One region of the Streptomyces sp. NPDC093591 genome, then DNA from elsewhere that is predicted to be linked to it. Evidence: riboswitches for the same ligand, from Rfam matches in the RefSeq annotation. Region 1 holds a riboswitch; the other holds the start of a gene.

Evidence for each region. A riboswitch is a leader RNA that binds a small molecule or an ion and turns the genes downstream of it on or off. The one in region 1 is predicted to bind guanidine.
Region 2: it holds a riboswitch for guanidine, as region 1 does, so the genes downstream of both, ACIREI_RS07295 (DMT family transporter) here and ACIREI_RS23030 (MBL fold metallo-hydrolase) in region 1, are expected to answer to the same signal.

What each region holds. Positions count from the first base shown of each region.
Region 1 covers NZ_JBIWIY010000010.1:284,283-292,307, reverse strand. The annotation lists partial or broken gene ACIREI_RS23045 (TetR/AcrR family transcriptional regulator) at 115-926, opposite strand; gene ACIREI_RS23040 (CU044_5270 family protein) at 1,058-2,191, opposite strand; gene ACIREI_RS23035 (RNA polymerase sigma factor) at 2,188-2,751, opposite strand; gene ACIREI_RS23030 (MBL fold metallo-hydrolase) at 2,995-3,876, opposite strand; guanidine-III (ykkC-III) riboswitch at 3,888-3,955, opposite strand; gene ACIREI_RS23025 (carbon-nitrogen hydrolase family protein) at 4,697-5,566, opposite strand; gene ACIREI_RS23020 (NUDIX hydrolase) at 5,672-6,220, opposite strand; gene ACIREI_RS23015 (GNAT family N-acetyltransferase) at 6,280-6,783, opposite strand; gene ACIREI_RS23010 (TetR/AcrR family transcriptional regulator) at 6,780-7,379, opposite strand; gene ACIREI_RS23005 (hypothetical protein) at 7,620-8,025, shown strand, end outside.
Region 2 covers NZ_JBIWIY010000003.1:143,610-151,634, forward strand. The annotation lists gene ACIREI_RS07265 (hypothetical protein) at 105-509, shown strand; gene rdgB (RdgB/HAM1 family non-canonical purine NTP pyrophosphatase) at 666-1,271, shown strand; tRNA gene ACIREI_RS07275 (tRNA-Leu) at 1,273-1,359, opposite strand; gene bcp (thioredoxin-dependent thiol peroxidase) at 1,399-1,866, opposite strand; gene ACIREI_RS07285 (DUF3618 domain-containing protein) at 1,962-2,291, shown strand; gene ACIREI_RS07290 (co-chaperone GroES) at 2,347-2,703, shown strand; guanidine-III (ykkC-III) riboswitch at 2,763-2,832, shown strand; gene ACIREI_RS07295 (DMT family transporter) at 2,866-3,186, shown strand; gene ACIREI_RS07300 (transglycosylase domain-containing protein) at 3,180-5,558, opposite strand; gene ACIREI_RS07305 (ABC transporter permease) at 5,789-6,589, shown strand; gene ACIREI_RS07310 (ABC transporter permease) at 6,636-7,448, shown strand; gene ACIREI_RS07315 (ATP-binding cassette domain-containing protein) at 7,458-8,025, shown strand, end outside.

The DNA.
Region 1 (8,025 bases):
AACGGGCGGGCGCCGCGTGGCGGGCGGTAGCGCGATGCCGAGTTCAGCGAGCCAGGCGGTCCCGGCACTGGTGAGAGTCAGTCCCCTCTCCCAGTCCAGCAGTCCCCCGATCGGTCATCGCCTTGGTGATCGCGACCCCGAGAGCGCGGGCCGGCACCAGCGGCGCTGCCTGGCATGTCTCAAAGCGGTGCAGGCACCGTCGGGGCGGTTGCACGGGACCTGCGCCAGGCCCGGGCGCTCGTGCAGGATGAGGAAGCCAGCCCTGCAGGATCCGAGGCGGTTGAGCAGTGTGCTCGTCCACAGTCGTCCCATCAGGTCCAGCTGCCTGTCCAGGACGCGCCGCTGGAGGTCGGGTGGGTAGGCGTCCGGATCGGTGACGGCGTTCAGGGCCAGGCCGTCCAGGCATACGACGAGGGCGCGCACCCGGGCCTCCAGGTCCCCCGGCTCCGGCTCGCCGGGGAGTGCGGCGCGCACAGGGTGGTCAGCCGGCGTACCCAGGAGGCGCGGCTGAGGGAGTGCTCGCGCAGAAGTTCCGGGTCGGTGCGGGTGGTGAGCAGGAAGGACGACCACACGACGGCCTCCAGGTGCCGTTCCTCGTCCAGCGGCAGTGCCTGCTCGGCGACGGCGTACAGGTGGGCGCGCGGGTCGTCGTGCCGCACAGGCATCGCGTCGATGCGGTCCGCCATGCGGCGATGCATGACGGACCGGGCGTGCGCCAAAAGCGCCTTCTTGGCACGGAAGTAGTGGGTGACCATGCCGGTCGTGCACCCGACCGCGGCGGCGACCGCCCGCAGCGTCAGCCCCTCCAGCCCGCTCTCGCTCACCACCTGCCATACGGCACCGGAGATCTCGGAACGGCGCTGGGCATGGTCCACCTGTCGAGGCACGCGTCCCTCTCTTTGTAAAACGAGCGTTACGTAACGCATGTTACGCAATCGCGCCCGCTCAGGCCAGTGGGCGGCCGCTCCTGCCGGTCGCGCCGCCCTCAACCGGCTTCGGCGGGGCCCCTGGCCATGGCATCGCCCCGGGATCCCGCCGCTCGGCGAGCCCGGCAGCCTCAGCGATCCGACTTCAGGACCGGGCCCGGGTCAGGGGTGTCGGTGTCGAAGGGCGGTGCTTCGTCGGTCCACTTCATCGCCGTGATCGTGGTGTAGCTCAGCAGCTCGCCCTTGCTCACACCGTCGCCGCTCCGGGTGGCCACCGTCTCGGTGCCCAGGGGCAGGCCCGTGGACTTGTCGAAGATCAGGCGGAGTTCGGGGGCGGATTCGTAGGGGCTGGGGAGGGCGACGGCGTAGCCGGTGCGGCCGGTGTGGTCCTTGACGTCGCCGAGGGAGCGCACGCCGGGTTCGGCGGCGAGGAGGCGGTAGGCGGCGGCGCGGAGTGCCGGGCTGGACGGGAGCGATGTGGCGAGTTGGCGGGCGGTGCTGACGACGATCTGGTCGAGGACCCTCTGGGGGGCGTTGTAGTCCTTGTCGACCAGGTCGGACAGGCGCTTGCGGAGGGCCTTTGCGTCAGTGGGAAGTGTGGGCAGCAGGCGGAGGGGAACCTCGCCGTACGGCACGCTGTCGGCCCTGCCGCCGGGGGCGTCGTGGTTGATCTCCCCCTTGCCGGCGTAGGTGACGATCCCGTCGGTCTCGCTCGTCAGTTTCCACGACGTGGGGGAACCGTCCGCTTTCCACGCCGCCTCGTCGGCCTTCGTGGCCGGACGGGCCCCGGAGTCCACGGACTGCGACCAGTACTTGTTCTTGGCGGCGGCTGTCCAGTACCGCTGCTCTGTTCGGACGTCGATGGTGTAGTTCTCGCCGGGGACCTTGTGGAGGGAACCGATGTGTTCCTCCACGTACCAGTACGTGCCCGAGCCGGCCGGTTGCCGCTCGACGTGGGAGGCGGCGGCGAGAAGGATCTGGCTGCCGGATCCCGACGTCGCGGAGGAAGAGGGTCCCGGCCTCTCCGGCGCGGTATCGGTGATCACCAGAGCCGCCACCGCCGTCGCGCTGGCCAGGGCGAGACCCGTGACGAGAGGACGGCCCACCCGACGCGGCCGGGCAGTGGCGCGCGCTCTGTGCGTCGCGCGCGGACGGCTCATGACGGTTGCGAGCTCCTCTTCCCGGACCGGTGACGGCGTGGGGAGGTCGGGGTCGAGGTGGGCGGGGCGGGCGGCGGTCAGGCGCTGCAGGACGTCGTTCTTCACCGGGCTTCCTTTCCTACCGTGATGCGGGCTCGGGTGGACACGCGCCGCGCGGCTGCGGCCTCCTCCAGGGGCGGGGAGGCCGACGCGGCCTGGCCGAGGCGCTTGCGCGCCCGGTGCAGGCGGACCCGCAGGGTGAGGGGCGAGCAGCCGACCACCGTGGCCGCCTGTGTCGGGGGCAGGCCCTGCCATGCGGAGAGGATCAGCAGTTCCCGATCGTCCTCCGGCAGCGTGGCCAGCGCCTTGAGCAACGCATAGCGCTCGGATACCTCCTCGGCGATGTCCGCCTCGGCGGGCTCCGCCCAGGACATCAACTCGGCGGCGAACGAGGCGCGCCGGGCCTCCGACCGGATGCTGTCCCGCAGAATGTTCCGTGCGACCACGAGCAGCCACGGCAGCGGTTGCTCGGGCACGTCGTCCAGCCTGCGCCAGGCCACGGTGAAGGTTTCGCTCACCACCTCGTCGGCGACCTGCCGTCCCGCACGGCTGGCCACGTAGGCCCACACGCGTTGCCGGCAGCCGTCATAGATGGCGGTGAAACGATCCGCGTCGTCGTCGGGCACTGCCGCACCTCCTGTCCCTCCCGGTGTGTTCTGTCGTCGGGTAGTGGTCCGAACGAGGTGATCGTTACAGCGGAATCGCAGGAAACCCGCCCGAGAAACGAGGCATACATCACACCGAGGTCCGCCGAAGACGAGCTGATCAAAGCCGCCGCGCGCCTGTCGGCGTCCCCCAGTGGCTGGGCCGGTCCTGCCGGTTGTGCGTCACCGACACAGCGGACCCGAACGCGAGAGGCCCGAGTCCGTTCAGCCGTCCTCACGGCAGATGACGAAGCCGGCGAAGGGATGCCGTCCGGGCCGGTCGCCGATCTCGTCGATCGCCGCACGGATGTCGCGCAGGTGGCCGACGGTCATCTCCAGGGGCGGCTCGTCCGGCTGGTAGGTGGTCCGGATCGGGTAGTCCACGCCGGGCTGGTCGGTCATCTCGATGTGACAGCCGAGGACGTGGGTGACCGTTCGGGTGCCGGCGAACGCGATCAAGCGATCGACCGTCCGGCCGAAGGCGGCCCAGTCCTCCACGTACAACCGCCCGGGATACACCGTGTCACCGGTGAGCAGGAATCCGGTGTACGGGTCGTAGTACGTGACGGCTGCCTTGTCGTGACCTGGGGTCGCCAGGCACTCCAGCACCCGGCCGCCGAGATCGACCCGGGCGACCCGGTCGGGGTCCTCGGTGAAGCCGAAGTACGTCCAGGCACTGTCCAGATCCGCCCCCACCACCGTGGTGCGGGGGCGCTCGGCGAACTGTGCATCGCCCGCGACGTGGTCGTGGTGAGAGTGGGTGTGCAGCACCAGCAGGGCGTAGTCGCTCCGCGGATGCCCGGCCAGCCAGCGGCCGACCAGCTCGTCGACCACCCGTCTCAGCGGGAAGACCTCGGCCGACTCCGTGGCTCCGGTGTCGATGAGTACGGCGCGCGCGTTGCCGAAGATCAGGAAAAGGAACGGCGCCTCATAGTTGACCGCCTTGTTCTGCCGCAGGATGAACGTGTGCTCGTCGTACGCGTGGACCTGGATGTCGGGATCGGTGTTGTGCTTCGCCGACGGCGATCCGTGGATCCAGTCGACCTCCAGGACGCGGGGCTCGGGTGCCTCGGACACGAAGTCGATCCACTGCCCATGCACGCCCATGACGCCTCCTAAGAGCGTCGTCTTGTCGGGCCGGGTACGGCGCACATCTCGTCCGGGGCAGGCACTCGTGCGCCTCCGCGCGGAATGTACTACGCCTGGACCAGGCTGCTCAACGAACAGCATGTCCGGCGGGCGAGGGTGGCGGTCGCGTCCCGCGACGTGGTGTAGGGGATCAAGGGCTACGCGTTCCGGTACGACGCCCATGGCGATCTCCGTCGAACCGCAGCCCACGAGGCGTCCAGCTGGGGCGAGTTGAGCGCCCGCTTCGGTGGCGCCGTCATCTCCGCCCTGCGGATTCCGGCGTCTTGATCCCCTACACCACCTGGCGGGACGCCATCAGGGTGGCGGTGAGGCGACGGCGGGACTTGCCCACCCGAGGCGGTGAACTGCTCCTTCGCCGCGCTGGTCGATGGGCTGAAATCCTGGGCTCTCGCTGGCTGCACAGGTGAATGATTGCACTATGGGAGCGCTCCCACCGTCCTTGCGCTGTCCGGCCATCCGAATGCGTGCCCCTCCATGCATAGCCAGACCAAGCGCCGCCTGTCCCCCAGCGAACTCGACGCCCTACTGCGCGCCCCCAGCGGCATCGGCTGCCTGGAATCCGAGCTGACCGACGGCTGGTTCAACACCGCCTACCGAGTCGTTCTCGACGACGGCCGACCCGCTGTCGTCAAACTCGCTCCGCCAGCCGATGTCGCCGTCCTGCGTTACGAACCAGGGGCGGGAACAAGGACCCCAGCAATCCTCATTCTCTCTGCTCAGAGGCACTTTCTGCCTTCGCGATCACCAGTGGGACAGTCCGCTTCATGAAAGCGCGTGGCTAGCGACCTGACGGAAGCGGGGACATGGGGATCCGCTTGCGGGGCTCAAGGGTCGGGTCGCGCAGATCGTCGAGCATGGAGTGTGCGGTGCGGGCGCGGCTCAGGCAGTCCGGGTCGAGGTCGGCGACGAGCAGTTCCCGCCCGTCGGGCCCGGCCTCGGTGACGAGGCGGCCGGTGGGGTCCCAGACGGCGCTGCTGCCGCACGCGGCCCAGCCGCCCGTGGAGCCGACGTGGTTGGAGAGCACCGTGTACATGGTGTTGTCGAAGGCCCGGGCCGGGAACCACATCCGGGACTCGTGGTAGCCGTTGCCGACGCTGAACAGCGCGCCCACCACGTAGGCGTGGCAGCCGTCGAGTGCTGCGGCGCGGGCATGCTCCGGGAAGCCGGAGTCGTAGCAGACGCCGAGGCCGAGCCGCCAGTCGTCGATGTCCAGCGAGAGGCCGTGGTCACCGGGACGGTAGACGTCCCGCTCGGTGCGGAAGAGCATCTGCTTGTCGTAGCGGGCGGTCCAGGTGCCGTCCGAGTCGAGCACGAGGGCGGACACGGTCAACTCGCCGGCGTCGTGCACGGCTGTGCCGACGATGGCAACGGTTCCGGTGTCACGGCATGCCGTCAGCAGGGGGTCCAGCCGTTCGTCTCCCCCTGCCTGCACCGCGCGGCGTTCCGGGTCGGCGCGGATGAGGTCGGGCTCGTAGCCGGTGAGGAACTTCTCCGGGAAGACGACCACTTGGGCGCCCGAGTGTTCTGCGGACTCACGGACCATGGCGGCAGCGGTAGCGGTGTTGGCGACGATGTCACCTGGCTCGGGGCATGCCTGAGCTGTTGCGATGCGCAGTGGACGGGAGGGTAGAGGCACTGTGTGGGTCATGGTGTCGCACCTTGTTCAGCGTGGCGGGTCGACGAGTTGGTGTGAGGCGAGTTGCCATCGGGCGGGCAGTGACTGCGGTCGAAACCGGCCTCGCGGCCGTGCCGGTCAGGCGCGGACCTGCAGGACTTGCCGGACCCGTTCGCGCATTCCGGCGTCGCCGAGCGTCTCGACTTCGCGCCACTGTGCGCCGCTGACCTCTTCGGTCTGCAGCTCGACGACGTCCTGGTCCGTGGTGAACAGGTACCGGAAGTCGATGTGCCGGTGCTCCGGCTCGCCCTTTGCTTCGCTGGCCGGGATGGGGTGCACGTCGATGTGCACGGGCACGTCCAGGAGCGGGACGACATGGTGCGCCTGGATGCCGGTCTCTTCGGTCAGCTCGCGCAGCGCGGAGTCGCTCAGCCGCTCGTCCTCGGCCTCCAGATGCCCGCCGGGGGTGAGCCAGCGCCCCAGGGCCACGTGCCTGATGAACAGGACCCGGCCTTCGCGGTCGGTCAGGATCGCTCCCGCCGTGACGTGACCACGGAACTCCTTGCGGGATGTCAACTCGGCGTCCTGTTCCAGCAGTTCGAAGAGCGGTGCCAGAGCGTCGGCTTCCTGCGGATTCTCCTGAAGGTAGACTTCAGCGGTCTGCCTGATGTGGTCCTTGGTGATCATGCGTTCTCTCGTTCTGCTTCTGGCGGTGGCGATCAGCCGGTCTCGACAGCGGGACACTCTCAGTCGGCGGTCACCGAGACGATGCCGTCAGTCGTCGGGACGGGCAGGGGCTTGGCGTAGCAGCGGCTGAGCCGCTTGTGCTCGTACGGCGGGTAGTTGGGGATCGAGAGGTAACCGGCACGGGTGTACAGCGCGATGGCCTCCGGCTGGTGAACCGCCGTCTCAAGGCGCATCTCGGTATGACCCAGTGCGGCGGCGGTGCGTTCCGCCTCGGACAGGAGGCGGGCGGCGACACCTCGTCCGCGTGCCTGGGGAATGACGTACATGCGCTTGAGTTCGGCCGCGGTGTCCGGGGACGGGAAGGGCTGTACCGCACAGCAGCCGACCGGCCGGCCGGAGACCTCGGCAAGCAGGAAGCGTATTCCGGGGTGGATGTGGGAGCCGCCGGTGCAGGGTTCGTCGGGGTAGCGGGCGGCGAGGTCGGCATCCAGGTCGCGGACCAGTCCCAGAACTCTGGGGTCGTCGGACGCGGCGGGGGTGACGGTCAGTTCCTCGCTGGTCACTGAATGGGGGTCCCTTTGAGAATCAGGTCGAGCTGGGTTCGCAGGACGGTCCGTTGGAGGGCCGGAGGATAGGCGTCCGGATCGGTCACCGCGTTCAGGGCGAGACCGTCCAGGCAGGCGACGAGGGTGCGTACTCGGACGTCAAGGTCCGCTGATTCCAGCGGTTCCGGACAGGCGGCGTCGACGAGAGCGGTCAGGCGGCGGATCCAGGAGGCGTGGCTGCGGCGGTGCTCGCCGAACAGTGCTGGGTCGTTGCGGGTGGTGAGCAGGAACTGTGACCAGACGACGTCTTCGAGGTGTCGTTCGTCGTCCAGGGGCAGGGCCTGTTCGGCCACGGTGTACAGCGTCTCGCGGGCAGTGGCACCGGACGGGAGGGCATCGATGCGGGCCGCCATCCGGCGATGCATCTCGGTGCGGGCATGGGCCAGCAGTGCCTTCTTGTCAGGGAAATAGTGGGTGACCATGCCGGTGGTGCAGCCTGCGGCAGCCGCGACCGCGCGCAGCGTCAGCCCTTCCAGGCCGCTGTCCGAGACGACTTGCCATACGGCCTGGGAGAGCGCCTCCCGCCGCTCGTCGTGGTCGACCTGTCTCGGCATCTCGCCCCCTTTGCGTAACAGATGTTGCGTAATGGGCGCTACGCTACCACGGGGGAGAAGGAAGGCCCGCTCCTCGGGTGCGGGTCAGGCGCTGGAGACGCCCCATGAGCGGGGCTGCCCCGACAGAAACGTGTGGGTTCGCGGATTCCGGGAGCGGAGAGATGACGAACCCACTCGCCTGTCAGCCTTGGATGTGGTGTCGGGAGCGGGTTCGACGCGGGGCATTGGGGGTGACCGGTCGTGGTCGAGGATGATGCGGGAATGAATGATCAGGTTCCCGCCGTAATTCCAGCGCTGGTGTTCGATCGGGAGCACGCACCCGTGCTCGTCGGCGGCTCGGTAGTACCCAGGCGCTTCACGGTGGGCGGTGCCAGTGTCGTCATAGGCCCGGCCGGAATGGTGATCATCGCGGAAGCGAGTGACGCACCCGCCAAAAGCGGTGTGTGGAACGCTGAGGAGGTCCGCTTGATCGGGCCCGCACCGGCGCCGGTCACAGAGCGACTCATGGGGGCGCCCTGGGGTGTGGACGAAGGCTCGTTGCCGATCCACATCGCGGTCCGCGTCGGAGGTGAAGTCTTGTACCTGGGCACCGCCCAAGTGAGCCAGGCTGGCACCTCCGATGGCGTTCTCACCGACTGCGAACTGC
Region 2 (8,025 bases), on a different contig from region 1:
TGCGTGGCGTCATTAGGGGTACGGGCGTACGGCACACCACCGTACGCCCGGCCAGTGACAAACGGGGGCCCTGCGGGCCTGAGAGCAGGGAGGGAACGTCAACCATGGCCACGAGCCGACGCCGCCGGAGCCGTATCGCCATAGCCGCCGCAGCCGTTGCGGCAGTCGGGCTGACGGCCGGGCTGACCACCGGCTGCGACGCCGTCAACAAGGCGCTGGACTGCGTCCAGACGGCCGAGACCATCGCCGACAGTGTGACCGAGCTCCAGCAGGCCGTGGAGAACGCGTCGAACGACCCGACCCAGCTCGAGGAGTCCCTGAACTCCATCGACAAGAACCTCGACAAGATCGGCGACAAGACGGACAACGCCGACGTCAACAAGGCCGTGGACGACCTCCAGACGGCCGTCACCAACGTCCGTGACGCCGTCAAGAACGGGGACGAGACGCCGGACGTCAGCCCGGTGACGGATGCGGCGGGCGAGCTGACCAAGGTCTGCACGTCGTAGCTGCGCCGGCTGGGCGGGGGCCTCTCGTGTGCCGGGTTCTGTAGGTGGAGGGCTGCGGGTTCGTTGTGGCTGGTCGCGCAGTTCCCCGCGCCCCTATAGGGGCGCCTCCGCGCCCTGTTTTGGGGCGCCATCGAGCCTCATGGCTACTGTGTGGCCATGACCCGCCTCATCCTCGCCACCCGTAACGCCGGGAAGATCACCGAGCTCAGGGCGATCCTCGCCGACGCAGGGCTGCTTCACGACCTCGTCGGCGCGGACGCCTTCCCGGACATTCCCGATGTCAAGGAAACCGGCGTCACCTTCGCCGAGAACGCCCTGCTCAAGGCGCACGCCCTGGCCCAGGCGACCGGGCTGCCCGCCGTCGCCGACGACTCGGGGCTCTGCGTCGACGTCCTGAACGGAGCCCCCGGCATCTTCTCCGCCCGCTGGGCGGGCCGGCACGGTGACGACAAGGCCAACCTGGAGCTGCTGCTCGCCCAGTTGTCCGACATCGACGACGCCCACCGGGGCGCCCACTTCGCCTGCGCGGCGGCGCTCGCCCTGCCGGACGGCACGGAGCGGGTGGTCGAGGGGCAGTTGCGGGGCACCCTGCGCCACACGCCGGTGGGCACGAACGGCTTCGGGTACGACCCGATCCTCCAGCCGGAGGACGAGACCCGCACCTGCGCCGAGCTGACGCCGGACGAGAAGAACGCGATCAGCCACCGGGGCAAGGCGTTCCGGGCGCTGGTGCCGGTCGTAAGGGAACTGCTGACGCAGTAGTTGGTGCGGCCGGAGGGACTCGAACCCTCACGGGTGTTACCCCACTGGGACCTAAACCCAGCGTGACTGCCAATTCCACCACGGCCGCGTGACCTTGCCCGGCCATGCTACTGGCCGGGCCGGGTGGTCAGATGCCCAGATCCTTGATGATCTTCGCCACGTGGCCGGTCGCCCGCACGTTGTACAGCGCCCGCTCGACCTTGCCCTCCTCGTCCACCACGATCGTGGACCGGATGACGCCCATGTACGTCTTGCCGTAGTTCTTCTTCTCGCCGTAGGCCCCGTAGGCCTCGGTGACGGACTTCTCCGGGTCGGCGAGCAGGGTGACCTTCAGGGACTCCTGGTCGCGGAACTTGGCGAGCTTCTCCGGCTTGTCGGGGGAGACGCCGATCACGTCGTACCCGGCGCCGGCCAGCAGTTCCAGGTTGTCCGTGAAGTCGCAGGCCTGCTTGGTGCAGCCGGGCGTCAGGGCCGCCGGGTAGAAGTACACGATGACCTTGCGGCCCTTGTGGTCCGACAGGGACACCTCGTTGCCGTCGGCGTCGGGCAGGGTGAAGGCGGGGGCCACGTCCCCCGGCTGGAGTCGCTCGCTCATCGGACCAGCGTAACCGGGGAGCCTGACAGTGCGGTCCGGCGTGGAGCTGACAGACTGTCCGCAAACAGCATCAGCTTCACTTCGGAGGCCGTACGGTGGCGGACACGTCGGACACCAGAACACCGGCGCAGATCGAGGCGGACATCAAAGCCCGCCGCGCAGCGCTGGCCGAGACGCTCGACGAGATCGGGGTGCGCGTGCATCCGAAGACGATCGTCGGCGACGCCAAGGCCAAGGTCGTCTCGAACATCGACCACACGCTCGGACGGGCCTACGTCGGGGTCAACCGGGCCGTGAGCGATGTGAAGGCCAAGTTCACCGACGAGGAGGGCGCGCCCCGCCTGGAGCGGATCGTGCCCGTCGCGCTCGTCGCCGTCGGCCTCGTGGGCCTGCTGGCCCTCGGCACCCGGCGCCGCAAGGACTGAGCGGCGGCGGACCCACCGGCGTACGGACGCGGCAAAGGCAGGTAGGTTCAAAGGCGTGAGCGCCAACAGAAACGAGCACAGCACCCACCACGACAAGCTGCCCATCCGGATGCTGCACGACCGAGTCCTCGTGCGGCAGGACACCAGCGAGGGCGAGCGGCGTTCCGGTGGCGGCATCCTGATCCCCGCCACCGCCGCCGTCGGCCGCCGGCTGGCCTGGGCCGAGGTCGTCGCGGTGGGGCAGAACGTACGGACCGTGGAGACCGGCGACCGGGTCCTGTACGACCCGGAGGACCGTGCCGAGGTCGAGGTGCGCGGCGTCGCGTACGTACTCATGCGCGAGCGTGATCTGCACGCCGTGGCCGCCGACCGGTTCGAAGGGTCGGAGGACTCGACGGGGCTCTATCTCTGAGCTCTACCTCTGAATCGACGGTTGGAAGGGGCTGGTGACTCTCGTCACCAGCCCCTTCCTCGTTTCTTGCTAGCTTTGAAGGGCCCCGACGAGACGCGCCGTACCGGGTGAAGGCAAAGACGACGCACCGCCAGGTTTCCGTCTTTGCGAAAGGTGCTCGTCATGGCCTGGGTTCTGCTCGTCGTCGCCGGTGTGCTGGAAGTCGGCTGGTCGATCGGGATGAAGTACACCGACGGCTTCACCCGTCCCCTGCCCAGCCTGTTCACCGGCGCCGGCATCGTCGCCAGCATGCTGCTGCTGTCGTACGCGGCGAGGTCGCTGCCCATCGGTACCGCCTACGGCGTATGGGTGGGCATCGGCGCGGCCGGCGCGGCGGTGGTCGGTATGGCGGTGCTGGGGGAGCCGGTCACCGCCGCGCGGATCTTCTTCGTCTGCCTGCTGCTGGTCGCCGTGGTGGGGCTCAAGGCGACCAGCGGTCACTGACCCAGTCCGCCAGGGTCTCCCGTCGTCTCTCCGCCTCCGGTGTCGGCACCTCCGGTGCTGGTGTCGCCCGTACTGCCTCCGGTATCCGCCCCGCCGGTGCTCGTGTCGCCGGTGGTGCCCCCGTCGGTGGTCGTGCCCCCGTCGGTCGTGCCGCCCGTTGTCGTGTCGCCGGTGGTGCCGCCGTCGGTGGTCGTGCCCCCGTCGGTCGTGCCGCCGGTCGTCGTGTCGCCCGTCGTGCCGCCGTCCGTCTGACCCGGCGTCTCACCGCCGGTCTGGCCCTCGGTGTCCTGGCCGCCGGTGGCGTCCCCGGTGGTGCCGCCGTCGTTCTGGCCACCGGTGCTCTGGTCGCCCTGGGTCGGGTCGGTCGTCGGGTACTGGGGCTGGTCGGCCCCCTCCTGGAGCTCCAGGTCGAACTCGCTGACCGGCTTCCCCTTCAGCGCCGTCTTCGTGTACTGGGCCCAGATGTCGGTGGGCGCGCCGCCGCCGTTGATGCGGGCCAGGCCCATCGCGCCGTACAGCGACTTGTGCTTGGCGGTGACCGGGTCCTGGCCCATGACGGCGACGACCGTGGCGAGTTCGGGGGTGTAGCCGGCGAACCAGGCGGCCTGGTCCTCCTCCGCCGTACCCGTCTTGCCCGCCGCCGGGCGGCCGGCGGCCTGGGCGGCGGTGGCGGTGCCGTTGTCGACGACGCTCTGCAGGACGGAGGTCGTGGTGTCGGCGGCCTCGCGGCTGACGACCTGGGAGGTCTTGCGCTCCGGCATCTCGATGACGTCGGCGCCGTCCTTGGTGATCTTCTCGATCATGGTGTACGTGCCGTGCTTGCCGTGGTTGGCGAGCGTCGCGTAGGCCTCCGCCATGTCGAGGACGCTGGCGGTGGCCACGCCGAGCGCGATGGACGGGGACGGATACAGCTCCGGGGTGCTGGCCGGCAGGCCCAGCTCGACGGCGGTGTCCTTCACCTTTTCGGGACCCACGTCGACAGCCATCTGCGCGTACACCGAGTTGACGGACTTGTCGGTGGCCGTACGGACGTTGATGTTGCCGTAGGAGACGTCGTCCTCGTTCGCGGGGTCGTAACTGCCGCCGCTCCAGCCCTGGACGGGGCGCTTGTTGGTGCCGTCGTAGATCGTGTTCGGGGTGATCTGGCGGCCGTCCTGCGTGGTCGACTCGTTCTCCACGGCCGAGGTGAAGACGAACGGCTTGAAGGTGGAGCCGACCTGGAAGTCCCGGCGGGTGGCGTTCGGGGTGTACTGCTTCACGTAGTCGATGCCGTTGTACATCGCGACGACCTTGCCGGTCTTCGGGTCGACGGAGGCGCCGCCCGCGCGGACGTAGGTGTCGACCTTGTTGTTCTTCTTGTCCAGCTTGGACATCAGCTGGTCGTTGACGGCGTCGACGAAGGCGTCCTGCTTGTCCTTGTGCAGGGTGGTGGTGACGCGGTAGCCGCCGGCCTCGAGCTCCTCCGCGCTGACGATCTTGTTCTTGGTCAGATAGTCCTTGACGATCCCCACGATGTAACCGCGCTGCCCGGACAGCCCGGTGGAGCCCGAGGCCTCCTTCGGCATCGGGAACTTCATGCCCGCACGCTTGCTCTCGGACAGCCAGCCCTTGGTGACCATGCCGTCCAGGACGTAGTTCCAGCGGGCCACGGCCGCGGACTTGTTCTCCGGGTGGGCGACGACGTCGTACTCGCTGGGCGCGTTGACCAGCGCGGCCAGGTAGGCGGCGCGGGCCGGGTCGAGGTCCTTGGCGTCCATGCCGTAGTAGGCCTGGGCGGCGGCCTGGATGCCGTAGGCGTTACGGCCGAAGAAGCTGGTGTTGAGGTAGCCCTCGAGGATGTCGTCCTTGCTCTTCTCGCGGTCCAGCTTGATCGAGATGAAGAACTCCTTCACCTTTCGGGTGACGGTCTGCTCCTGACGCAGGTAGTAGTTCTTCACGTACTGCTGGGTGATGGTGGAGCCGGACTGCTTGCCCTTGCCGGTGGCCGTGTTCCAGGCCGCGCGCAGCATCGCCTTCGGGTCGATCGCGGACTCGGTGTAGAAGTCGCGGTCCTCGGCGGCCAGGATCGCGTGCTGGGCGGCCTTGGACATCTGCGCGAGGGTGACGTTCTCCCGGTTGACCTCACCGTCGCGGGCGATCACGGTGCCGTCCGCGTACATGTAGACGTTGGCCTGCTTGGTGGCGAGCGCGTTGGCCGGCGGGATCTTGACCATGGAGTAGCCGAGGAAGAACAGGCCGAAGAGCAGCAGTGCGCCGATCACGAAGGTGCCGAGCACCGTGCGCCAGGTCGGGATGATCCGTCGCCAGCCCGTGCGTTTCGGCCGTCCCGGCTTCCGGGTCGACTGCTGTGGCGGCTGCTGCTCGTCGCTCATGTCGTGCACGGACTCCTGTTTCGCGTCGTACGTTCCCGTACGCCTCGTACGCCTACTGCGCCCCCATTGAAGACTCTCGCACCGGGCGTTCCGTTCCCGGAAACGGCGCGAGTCCCCGGAAAGTGAGCAGGCTCTCGCGCCGGGCATCCCCGAAATCGGCTGGCAGCTCCCGTCTTGCGCGCACTAGGCTCCTGCGCTTCGGTGCCGGGCGGGCGAGGAGGGCTGTGGATGTGGGATCGGGGCGGTTGTACTTAGCCGTCGCGGCGGGCGGATTCAGACGATACGCGACGTATCGGGCGGCCACCGCGGCCGGGGTGTTCACCAACACCGTCTTCGGAGTGATCCTCGTCTACACCTACTTGGCGCTGTGGGACGAGAAGCCGCATCTCGGCGGGTACGACCAGGCGCAGGCCGTGACCTACGTGTGGCTGGGCCAGTGCCTCTACGCGACGCTGGCCATTCAGGGCGGCGGTGCCGAGAAGGACCTGATGGAGCGAATCCGCACCGGTGAGATCGCCGTCGACCTGTACCGGCCGGCCGATCTCCAACTGTGGTGGCTGGCGGGCGACGTGGGGCGGGCGCTGTTCCAGATGCTGGGGCGGGGGGTGATCCCGTTCGTGTTCGGCGCCGTCTTCTTCCCGATGGCACTGCCGACGGACGTCACCCTTTGGGCGGCCTTCGTCGTCGCCCTCCTGCTGGCGACGCTGGTCAGCTTCGCGATCCGCTATCTGGCGGCGCTGAGCGTGTTCTGGCTGATGGACGGCATGGGCGTCAATCAGGCCCTGATGATCACGGGGATCTTCTTCTCCGGCATGGTGCTGCCCCTGAACGCCTTCCCGGGAGCGTTCGGCGAGATCGTGCGGGTGCTGCCGTGGGCGGCGCAGCTGCAGATGCCGGCGGACGTGCTCATGGGGGAGACCGACCCGCTGCGGGCGTACGCCTTCCAGGCGGCGTGGGCGGTGGTGTTGCTGGCGGCCGGGCGGCTGATGCAGTCGGCGGCGACGCGGCGGGTGGTGGTGCAGGGTGGGTGAGACCGGGAGCGGGATCTCCGGAAGCAGGGCGGCCGGGATCTCCCGGATGTCCGGGGCGGGTGAGGCGCTGCGGACCTATCGGCTGATCGCCGGGATGTGGATCCGGTCCACCATGACCTACCGCGCCTCCTTCGTCGTCACCGTCTTCGGCAACCTGCTGGTGACCGGCCTGGACTTCGTGGCGATCCTGCTGATGTTCTCGCAGGTCGACTCGCTGGGCGGCTGGCCGCTGGCCGAGGTCGCCTTCCTGTACGGGCTTTCGGCGACGGCGTTCGGGCTCGCCGACCTGACCTTCGGCTCGATGGACGTCCTCGGCGGCCGGATGCGCGACGGTTCCTTCGACACGCTGCTCGTGCGGCCCGCCCCGGTGCTCGCCCAGGTCGCCGCGGACCACTTCGCGCTGCGCCGCCTGGGCCGGATCACCCAGGGCGTGCTGGTGCTGGGCTGGGGGCTGTCGGCGGTCGACGTCGACTGGACCCTGGCGAAGGTGCTGCTGGTGCCGGTGATGGTGGTCAGCGGCGGGGTGATCTTCTGCGCTCTGTTCGTGGCGGGCGCGGCGTTCCAGTTCCTGGCGCAGGACGCCGCCGAGGTGCAGAACGCCTTCACGTACGGCGGCACCACGCTGTTGCAGTACCCGCCGACCGTGTTCGGCAAGGACTTCTTGCGCGGGGTGACGTTCATGCTGCCGCTCGCCTTCGTCAACTGGGTGCCGGCCGCCTATGTGCTGGAGCGGCCGTATCCGCTCGACCTGCCGCAGTGGGCGGCCTTCACCTCACCGCTGGTGGCGGCGGCGTGCTGTGTGCCGGCAGGTCTGGCGTGGCGGGCCGGGCTGCGGTCGTATCGGAGTACGGGAAGTTAGGGGCAGGCGATGGAGGGCACGAACACGGACACGGACGCGTTCATCGAACTCGACGGTGTCGAGAAGGTCTTCGACGTACGCAAGAAGACCGGTTTCCTGAAGCGGGAGCGGCGGCAGGTGCGGGCCGTCGACTCGATCTCCTTCCGCGTGGCGCGCGGCGAGATGGTCGGCTACATCGGGCCGAACGGCGCCGGCAAGTCGACGACGATCAAGATGCTGACCGGCATCCTGACCCCGAGCGGCGGCCGGCTCCGGGTGGCCGGCATCGACCCGTCCCGCGAGCGGATGCGGCTCGCGCACCGCATCGGCGTGGTGTTCGGGCAGCGCACCACCCTGTGGTGGGATCTGCCGCTGATCGACTCGTACAAGCTGATGCACCGCATGTACCGCATCCCGGACGCCCGTTACCGCGAGAACCTCGACCGTCTCGTCGAACTCCTCGATCTGGGCGAGCTGTTGGACGTCCCCGTACGCCAGCTCTCCCTCGGCCAGCGGATGCGCGGTGACATCGCGGCGGCGCTGCTGCACGACCCGGAGGTGCTGTACCTGGACGAGCCGACGATCGGGCTCGACGTCA